Regions from separate parts of the Gordonia sp. NPDC003950 genome, predicted to be linked through region 3. Evidence: riboswitches for the same ligand, from Rfam matches in the RefSeq annotation. Region 3 holds a riboswitch; each other region holds the start of a gene.
What was found. A riboswitch is a leader RNA that binds a small molecule or an ion and turns the genes downstream of it on or off. The one in region 3 is predicted to bind S-adenosylmethionine.
Positions count from the first base shown of each region.

Region 1: linked by a shared signal. The riboswitch ahead of ACWETB_RS02445 (LLM class flavin-dependent oxidoreductase) and the one ahead of ACWETB_RS09820 (bifunctional o-acetylhomoserine/o-acetylserine sulfhydrylase) in region 3 are both predicted to bind S-adenosylmethionine.
Region 2: linked by a shared signal. The riboswitch ahead of ACWETB_RS17340 (aminotransferase class V-fold PLP-dependent enzyme) and the one ahead of ACWETB_RS09820 (bifunctional o-acetylhomoserine/o-acetylserine sulfhydrylase) in region 3 are both predicted to bind S-adenosylmethionine.

Region 1 covers NZ_JBSGIT010000002.1:156,786-160,041, reverse strand. The annotation lists gene ACWETB_RS02450 (NAD(P)/FAD-dependent oxidoreductase) at 1-1,354, opposite strand, end outside; ZMP/ZTP riboswitch at 1,377-1,456, opposite strand; SAM riboswitch class I at 1,593-1,676, shown strand; gene ACWETB_RS02445 (LLM class flavin-dependent oxidoreductase) at 1,683-2,816, shown strand; gene ACWETB_RS02440 (ABC transporter substrate-binding protein) at 2,816-3,256, shown strand, end outside.
Region 2 covers NZ_JBSGIT010000020.1:21,572-24,827, reverse strand. The annotation lists gene ACWETB_RS17345 (isochorismate synthase) at 821-1,906, opposite strand; SAM riboswitch class IV at 1,998-2,111, shown strand; gene ACWETB_RS17340 (aminotransferase class V-fold PLP-dependent enzyme) at 2,128-3,256, shown strand, end outside.
Region 3 covers NZ_JBSGIT010000009.1:46,273-49,528, forward strand. The annotation lists gene ACWETB_RS09815 (cutinase family protein) at 1-1,140, opposite strand, end outside; SAM riboswitch class IV at 1,344-1,461, shown strand; gene ACWETB_RS09820 (bifunctional o-acetylhomoserine/o-acetylserine sulfhydrylase) at 1,524-2,852, shown strand; gene metX (homoserine O-acetyltransferase MetX) at 2,882-3,256, shown strand, end outside.

The DNA.
Region 1 (3,256 bases), on a different contig from region 3:
GTGACAGCCGATCGATCGCCGCCCGCGCGAACACCTGTTGCTCGGTGACCGCCAACTGATCACGGTTGCGGGAGGTGAAGGCCAGGGTCCAGTCGATGAACGTGATGAACCGATTGCGGAATCCCACCAGGTACAGCAAATGCAGGAACAGCCACCCCAGCCAGGCGAAGAAGCCGGAGAACTCGACGGCCCGTGAGGTGCCCGGGATGGGTACCCGTGCGACCGCGCAGTGCCGGGCGACGGTCGCCATCGACCCCTTGTCCCAGTAGGCGAACGGCTTTCGGTCGCGGTAGGTGCCATTGATCCGGGCGACGACGGCGTCGGCGGCGTACCGCCCGGACTGATTGGCGGCCGGGGCCTGACCGGGGACGCCGTCGACGGCCATCATGTCACCGATCACGAACACCTCGGCATGGCCGGGGATGGTCAGGTCGGGTTCGACGCGCACCCGACCCGCGCGGTCGAGTTCCACCCCGCACTGCTCGGCGAGCTGTCGGCCGAGCGGACTGGCCGCAACCCCCGCCGACCACACCTTGCACTGACTCTCGATGCGACGCGTCGAACCGTCGGCATGGCGCACCACGAGTCCGTCGTAGTCCATGTCCACGACCATCGCACCGAGTTGCACATCGACTCCCAGTGCGCGCAAATGCTTCTCGGCCCGGGAACCCAACCGTTCACCGAACGGCGGCAACACCGCCGGTGCGGCGTCGAGCAGGATCACCTTGGCCTGCGTCGAGTCGATGGACCGGAAGGCGCCGCGCAGCGTCGTGCCGGCCATCTCCGCGATCTGACCGGCCATCTCGACCCCGGTGGCCCCGGCTCCGATCACCACGAACGTCAGCAGGCGATCACGCTCGATCGGGTCGGTGGACAGTTCGGCCTGCTCGAACGCCCCGAGGATGCGGCCGCGCAACTCGAGTGCGTCGTCGACGGTCTTGAGGCCCGGCGCGAACTCCGCGAAATGGTCGTTGCCGAAATAGGATTGGCCCGCACCGGCGGCAATGATCAGACTGTCGTACCGAGTGGTGGTGACACGTCCGAGCATGCGCGAGGTCACCGCACGATTCTCCAGGTCGATGGCCTCGACATCGCCCAGGGCCACCGTCACATTCCGTTGGTTGCGAAGAATCACCCGCACCGGCGGTGCGATCTGGCCCTGTGAGATCACCCCGGTGGCGACCTGGTACAGCAACGGCTGGAACAGATGATGAGTCGTGCGTGCAATCAGGGTGATGTCGACGTCGGCATGCTCGAGTCGACGAGCGGCGGCCAGCCCGCCGAACCCCGATCCGATGATGACGACATGGTGCCGGCGGGTCCTGCCGCCGGTAACCGGTACGCGCTGGGTCATGGCACGTTTCCTTCTGGTATGGAATCGACACCCAGGCGGACGATGTCGGGAAACGGTGCTCCTTGCCGGTGGACTCCGGCTGCGCCAGTCGCACAACCGACGATAGCCCATCGAGCAACCGGTGGCGAGGCCGATTTAAATTCTTCGGCGCGAGATAATCGTCGCCGCATTCGGGCGTGGACGGCGCCCGTCTCGACATTCTCTTTGCCTGTCTCAACATCACGGGCCTACGGTGAATCGACCATCTGGAGCGACCGAGAGACCCGGCTCGTCGACGTCGCAGCAACCCGCCCCAGGGTGCTAACGCCGGGATCGATGGGAGACCCCCGTGACGTTTCGTGACCATGCCCCGCTGTCGGTGCTCGATCTCGCACCGATCAGCGAGGGTGCCGATCCTGCTGCTGCGCTGCACAATACGATCAATCTTGCGCAGCACGCCGAGCAGTGGGGGTACCACCGCTACTGGGTGGCCGAACACCATTTCGCGGCCGTCGCGAGTTCGGTGCCGGCGTTGCTCATCGGTCAGATCGCGGCCGCGACCCGATCGATCCGCGTCGGGTCGGCGGCGGTGCAGGTCGGGCAGACGACGGCGGTGTCGGTGGCCGAGTCCTTCGGGATGCTCGACGTGTTCCACCCGGGCCGAATCGATCTGGGGCTCGGCCGATCCGGACAGCGACGCGCTGAGGCGGTGGCAACACCCGCGGGCCCGGTCGCGATTCCCGCACCGAGCGCGAGTCGGCTCGTCGACGGGGTGGTGATCCCTGAACCTGTCGATGTGACTGCGCTACTGGCACATTCGCCTCTCGCACGCAGCTTCGAGGTGTTGACGCAGCCGGGTGCGCAGCCACCGCACTTCGACGAGCAGGTCGACGACATCCTGTCGCTCCTCGACGGCACCTACACCAGTCCGTCGGGTCAGCAGCTGCATGCGGTTCCGGGTGAGGGAGCCGACGTGCAGGTGTGGATCTTCGGCAGCAGCAAGGGGCAGAGCGCTCACGTCGCCGGTGCCCGCGGACTCCCGTTCGCGGCCAACTACCACGTCAGCCCCGGCACCACCCGCGAAGCGGTCGCGGCGTACCGGCAGGCGTTCCGCCCGTCGTCGGTGTTGGACGAACCCTATGTGGTGGTGTCCGCCGACGTGGTGGTGGCCGACGACGACGACACCGCGCGGCATCTGGCCAACGGCTACGGGCGGTGGGTGCACAGCATCCGCACCGGCCACGGCGCCATCGAGTACCCCGACCCGGCGACGGCGCAGCCGCTGCCCGCCGACGAGCTGGCACTGGTCGCCGATCGGCTCGAGACCCAGTTCGTCGGCTCACCCGACACCGTCGTGCAGCGGCTCGCTGCACTCGGGCGCCTCACCGACGCCGACGAACTCGTCATCACCTCGGTCACCCATGACCATGCTGACCGGCTGAGGTCGCATGAGCTGCTCGCCAAGGCGTGGGGGCTGATCTGATGAAGCGCATCGCTGTCACTGCGAAACCGGCCGTCTCCACACTCGCCGTGGTGGCCGTGGCCGGTGTGCTCACCGCCTGCGGTTCTGGGTCCTCGGGCTCCGACGACGCCGGACCGCCGGTGCCGGGAGGCACCCTGCGCTACGGACTCTCCGACGCCCCCACATGCTCGGACCCGGCCCAGAGCGGCACCAACCAGACGATCTATGTCACCCGGCAGGTCGTCGATTCACTCACCGATCAGGACCCGGGTGATGGCAAACTCAAGCCCTGGCTCGCCCAGAGCTGGGAGGTGAGCCCGGATGCGCGGACCTTCACCTTCCACCTCAAGCCCGGTGTCACCTTCAGCGACGGCACCCCGCTCACCGCCGAATCCGTCAAGGAGAACTTCGACGCCATCGTCGGGCCGCTCGGCGCGGCCAAGGCACCGTTGGCGGCGACC
Region 2 (3,256 bases), on a different contig from region 3:
GCGTCGTCGCCGCGTGCGTCGCTACGACCCGCGCAGCCGTCAGTGGCTGTGGATGTGGATCTGATCGGCTGGCCTCGGTCGATATGCAACGGCCCCACCCGGGAGTTCCGGGTGGGGCCGAGGTGCGTGAAAGTGGTTCTGGTTCAGGTGAACTCGTCTGTGCTCTTCCGGGTGTATCCGGCGGGCGTCGAGCCAGGGCTTCGCCGCAGTCAGCGGATCGGCGGTCGATGGCGCAGCGTCGTGCCGATGCGTTGATCGCGTTGACCCAGGGGCAGGACCGATTGGCGGTCGGTCTCCGGTGTGTGAGGAGCAACGCGATTCCGACGTGGTTCCTGGCGGTGCTCGCACTGACGATGGCATGGGCGAGGATCCAGCATATCCTGCGATCCCAGTCGACGCACCTGTGGTCGCCGGCACAGAGTTGGCCTCCGCCCAGCCGGGTTCCGCCCAGTCGGGGTCCGCCCAGCCCGATCCGCAGCAAGCTGTTTGTGTACTGGTCCCGAACACCGCGCCCCACCGCCGCTACCTGTGCCGCCGCCCGCGCATCGATCTTCGTGGTCGCCGACCAATCCACCCGGGACGCTGAGGATGACGAACCCGGCTATCTCGACGGGTACGGCGTCATCGATGCCGACTCGGTGCGCGCCCTCGACAATCGGGAGTTCACCTGCCGCGTCGGGGTGTCCCGAGAACTCGCGATGCAAGGCGGGAAAGGGCGCCCACTCGACGGGAAAGGGCACCCACTCGACGGGAAAGGGCACCCACTCGACGGGAAAGTGCGCCCACTCGACGGGAAAGGGCGCCCACTCGACGCGGCGAGTCAGTCCTCGATACCCAACGCCCGCAATACCGTTAGGAGTTTCGCGGTGGTCTCGGCGAGTTCGGCATCGGGGTCGGAGTCGGCGACGATGCCGCCACCCGCCCAGCTGCGGAAGGAACGGAGGTCGGGCTCGAGTTCCAGGCACCGGATGGTCACCATCCATTCGCCGTTGCCGGCCGCGTCGGCCCACCCGACCGCACCGGCGTACAACCCGCGCGGTTCCTCGTGTGCGCGAATGAATTCCGTGGCCACCTCGCTCGGTGTGCCGCCGACCGCCGGTGTCGGACTCAGCGCGATCGCAAGATCCAGGGCGCCGACGGCGTCGTCGTCGAGTATCGCCCGGATCGGGGTCGCCAGATGCCACATCTCGCCGGTCGACAACAACTGCGGCTCATCGGGGATCGCGAGTTCGCGGCACAACGGTGCCAAGCGATCCCGGAGGTGCTCGACGACGAACGCGTGCTCGCGGTGATCTTTCTCCGACGCCGCGAGCTTCTCGCGGGACTCCCGGTCGGCCTCCGGATCGGCCGAGCGCGGCGCCGAACCGGCGTATGGCCGGCACGTCACCTCGCGACCGTCCTTGCGCAGCAACAGTTCCGGGCTCGCGCCGAGCAGCCACGAGGTGCCGGTGTCGACGGCAAAGGCGTTGTGTTCGCTGTTGCCGCCGGCGAGTGCGGCCAGCAGCCCGTCGACCGTGACCGGCGAATCCAGTTGAGCCCGAATCATTCTGGCGAGGACGACCTTCGCCAATGCGCCGGAGGCGATCGCCGACAACGCGGCACGCACCCGATCACGATGGGTGGCCGAATCGGGAATCTGCTCCGACGAAATCAGCGTCCGGCGCGGTGGTCGGCTCCCGGCGAGCGGAGTCGGTTCATGGGACAGCGTCACCGGCTCGAACAGCGCCGACGGGGCCGAGGGATCGAAGGCCACCGCCCCGACGACCGCATCGACGGCGCCGCTGCGCAGCCGGGTCGCGGCGTCGTCGGCGTCGGCGAATCGCGTCCGCACGCCGCGCGCTCGCACCGTCCCGTGCGGCCGCGACAGGACGAACGGTGACGCGGCGTGGGTATCGGAGACGGGCACCCAACCAACTTAGGCGACGACGGGCCGCGGCCTTTCGCTCACGCTGAGTGAAAATTGACACCCTTGCGCGCCGTAGGCCACCCTTGGTGCAGGTCATGAGTGCCAGCGACAAGCCCCGGCTAGCTGGCCGGCAACCCTCCTCCGCGGTGGGGTGCTCCGGGTGACGACCTGGCCGTGTACCGACCGGGCACGGCAAGCGTGGATTCCAAGGAGCCTTTGCGATGACTGCTGTCGCCACCACCACTGATTGCCGCAACGACTGCGCGGTGCAGTCCGATGCCGCCGACCTGTCGACCATCGGACCGCTGACCTCGGTCGTCGGTGCCGCCGAACTCGTCCCGCTGACCAGCGGTGATCAGATCCGCTACGCCAACTTCGACTACGCGGCCAGCGCGCCCGCCCTCACCGCCGTCGCCGACGCCGTCGCGGCGTCGGTGAGTCAGTACGCCAGCGTCCACCGCGGCGCCGGCCACCTGTCGCAGGTCACCACCCGCCGCTACGAGCAGTGCCGGGACACCGTCCGACGTTTCGTGCGTGGCCGCACCGACGACACCGTCGTCTTCACCCGCAACACCACCGACGCGATCAACCTGGCCGCCCACTGCACCCCCGGTGACGTCGTCGTTCTCGACATCGAGCACCACGCGAACCTGCTGCCGTGGGTGTCCCGTGACAACGGGACCGCGCGCATCGTCTCGGCGTGCGACACCCTCGAGGACACCCTGGCCGCGCTCGACGCCGAACTCGCCGCGGCGCCGGCCGCCCTGCTCGCCGTCACCGCGGCATCCAACGTCACCGGCGAGGTGCTGCCCATCTCGCGGCTGGCCTCGATCGCCCACCGCCACGGTGCCCGCATCCTCGTCGACGCCGCGCAACTGGTGGCACACCGACCGGTGTCGATCGTCAGTCACGGCATCGATTACCTCGTCTTTTCCGGCCACAAGCTCTACGCACCCTTTGGATCCGGAGTCCTCATCGGTCGCAGCGACTGGCTCGACGCCGCCGACCCGTACCTTGCCGGCGGCGGGGCGTCGGCGCAGGTGAGCCTCGTCGACGGACCCGACGAGAACTGCGCCTCGACCGCCTGGCACTCGGGTGCCGCGCGGCATGAGGCCGGCTCACCGAATGTGTTGGGCGCCATCGCCATTGCCGCCGCCTGCGATGCCATCGTCGATCTCGGATTCGAACTGATCGGCCTGCATGAGGCGGAACTGCGCGCCCGTCTGGACGCCGGACTGGCCGGCGTCGCCGACGTGACGCCGCTGCGGATCTTCTCCGACGACCTCGATCGCGTCGGCATCGCCGGCTTCTCCGTCGACGGACACACGCCGCGCGCCGTCGCCGAGTACC
Region 3 (3,256 bases):
CGCGAGCGCCACCACGCCCTGCTTGAACAGTGCCGAATCCCACTGCAGCACACCGTTGAGGGTGTCCTGGAAGTCGAACAGGTTGGGCAGGTAGGCGCCGTAACCGAGCTCGGGCAGCGGTGGCAGCCAGTCCATCACCCAGCGGATCGGGACCTGGAAGTCGGACAGGGTGATTCCGATGATGTCCGGGAACCGGAACCGGTACGGCAGCAGATCGGGCACCGACCAGTCGAGGCCCAGCGCGTCGACGAGGTTCTGCACGATGATGGCCGACGATGACGGCGACGAGATGGTGCACGTCTGCACATTCTCGAGGGTGCCGGTCTGCGTGCACGTCATCTCACCGTCGACCGGCCCCAAATCCCAGATCACGTAGTCGCCGGGGTATTGATACATGTGATACGGGTACTGATTGTGTTTGACCCAGTACCCGAAGAAGTCGTCGACGACGCCGATCGGGTCGTGCAGCACATCCGGTAGGTCGCAGATCGGATCGCCCTCGATGCAGTAGGTGGTCACCGGCAGGCCGCCGTAATCGGTGCCGCTACGCGGACCCGACATGGTCAGGCCGGGGATGACCCCGACGAGGGCCGATTCGATGCCCTGCCCCCACAGGGTTCCCACCATCCGGGGATCGGAGTAGAGCTCACCGGTGACCCTGCTCGAATCGATGACGGTACCGTCCTCGAGCGGGCGGTTCTGTCCGATGTCGGTGAGGACGTCGCCGGCGATTCGCGCGCCCTGGGAGTATCCGACGATCGCGACCTTCTTGGTTCCATCCGCATCGCATGCCTGCTGGTAATCGGCCACCGCCCGCTCGAGGTTCGCCGCACCCTCGGCCTCGCTGGCGTTGTAGCCGACCGAACCGAGGGGCCAGATGGTCGCCGAATACGGCACCTGAACGATCTCGTAACCTTGGGCTCCGTACCGCTGGTTGATGCCGAGCAGGTAGCTGTCGGGGTTCCACGTCCCGCCGACGACAAACACCGCACCGGGACCGGTGCACGTGTACGGACTGTCATCGGCGAGCGCCACCCCACGCCCCAGAAATGTCGCCGTCACCAGCGATGCCGCCACCGCGCCCACGCCGACCGTGAGAGCTGCGAGTCGAATGCGACGTCGGTCCCCGAACCCTGCCATAGCGTGCAGCGTAGGCCGATGTCCAGTAGTGGATATCGAAAACCGGCCTCACGATCCACAATTCCTCCGGCCGGAGGACACCACCGCGCTCTCGAGCGCACCGCGCGGTGCCGTTTCGATGGCCACTGCGCCCGCCACCGTTCCAACCATCGTGAGCAGGAGGGTTATCAGCCCGGCGTGGCCGTGCTATATCCTTGTCGCCAGGTCATGAGCATCAGCGACAAGCCCCGGCTTGCTGATCGGCAACCCTCCAACCGCGGTGGGGTGCTCCGGGTGATGACCGGGTTGTGGGACGCAGTGCGTCCCCGGCAAGCGCGGGTCCGAAGGTCGGACCCCATCAGGGTTCCAGTAACCCTGCCGACCGTAGAAAGTGATCTATTTCCATGTCTGACGCAGCCAACGACGGCACCGTGAATCCTGTGGACACCTGGAGCTTCGAGACCAAACAGATCCATGCGGGTCAGAGCGCCGACGCCACCACCAACGCTCGCGCGCTGCCGATCTACCAGACCACGTCGTACACCTTCAACGACACCACCCACGCCGCCAACCTGTTCGGGCTGGCCGAGCCGGGCAACATCTACACCCGCATCATGAACCCGACCCAGGACGTCGTCGAGCAGCGCCTGGCCGCTCTCGAGGGCGGTGTCGCCGCACTTCTCGTCGCGTCGGGGCAGGCCGCCGAGACCTACGCCATCCTCAACATCGTCGAGAACGGCGGGCACGTGGTGTCGAGCCCGCGGCTCTACGGCGGCACCTTCAACCTCTTCCACTACACGCTGCCCAAGCTCGGCGTCGAGGTCTCCTTCGTCGAGGACCCGGAAGACCTCGAGTCGTGGCAGGCCGCCGTGCGGCCCAACACCCGGGCCTTCTACGGCGAGTCGATCTCGAACCCGAACAACGAGATCCTGGACATCGCAGGCATTTCCGAGGTCGCGCACCGCAACGGTGTGCCGCTGATCGTCGACAACACCGTCGCCACCCCGTACCTGCTCAACCCGCTGGCGCACGGCGCCGACATCGTCGTGCACTCGGCGACGAAGTACATCGGTGGACACGGCACCGCGATCGGCGGCGTGATCATCGACGGCGGTACCTTCGACTGGCGGGTGCAGCGTGACGGGGTCGACCTGTTCCCCGGCTTCACCACCCCCGACCCGAGCTACCACGGCGCGGTGTTCGCCGATCTCGGCGCGCCCGCCTACGCCCTCAAGGCCCGCGTGCAGTTGCTGCGTGACACCGGTGCGGCGATCTCGCCGTTCAACGCCTTCCTGCTCGCCCAGGGCCTGGAAACCCTGAGCCTGCGCATCGAACGGCACGTCGCCAACGCACAGCGCGTCGCCGAGTTCCTCAACGACCATCCGCAGGTCTCCTCGGTCGCCTACGCCGGCCTGTCGTCGTCGCCGTGGTACGCGCGCGGACAGCAACTGGCACCCAAGGGCCAGGGCGCGATCATCGGCTTCGAGATCGTCGGCGGTGTCGACGCGGGCAAGCGTTTCGTGGAGGCCCTGACGCTGCACAGCCACGTCGCCAACATCGGTGATGTGCGTTCGCTGGTCATCCATCCCGCCTCGACCACCCACAGTCAGCTCACCCCCGAGGAGCAGCTGGCCGCGGGTGTGAACCCCGGTCTGGTCCGCCTGGCCGTCGGCATCGAGGGCATCGACGACATCCTGGCCGACCTCGCCCAGGGTTTCGCCGCCGCACAGTAATTCGGACTCGAGACAGGAGCACACACCCCGTGTCGGTGAGCATCGACCCCCAGGCCTCCGCGGCGCATCAACCCGAGTGGGAGCAGGTCCCCGACGGGCAGATGGTCCGCATGCGGGTGGGGTCGTTGGCTCTGGACAACGGGGAGGTGCTCGACGACGTCACCCTGGCGTTCCAGCGCTGGGGGACGTTGTCACCCGAACGCGACAATGTGGTCCTCACCCTGCATGCGCTGACCGGTGATTCCCATGTCACCGGACCCGCGACCGACGAGCAGCCCTCCCCCGGATGGTGGGACGGCCTGATCGGTCCGGGTGCGGCGATCGACACCGACGAATGGTGTGTGATCTCGGCGAACGTGCTCGGCGGGTGCCGCGGTTCGACCGGTCCGTCCTCGCCGGATCCC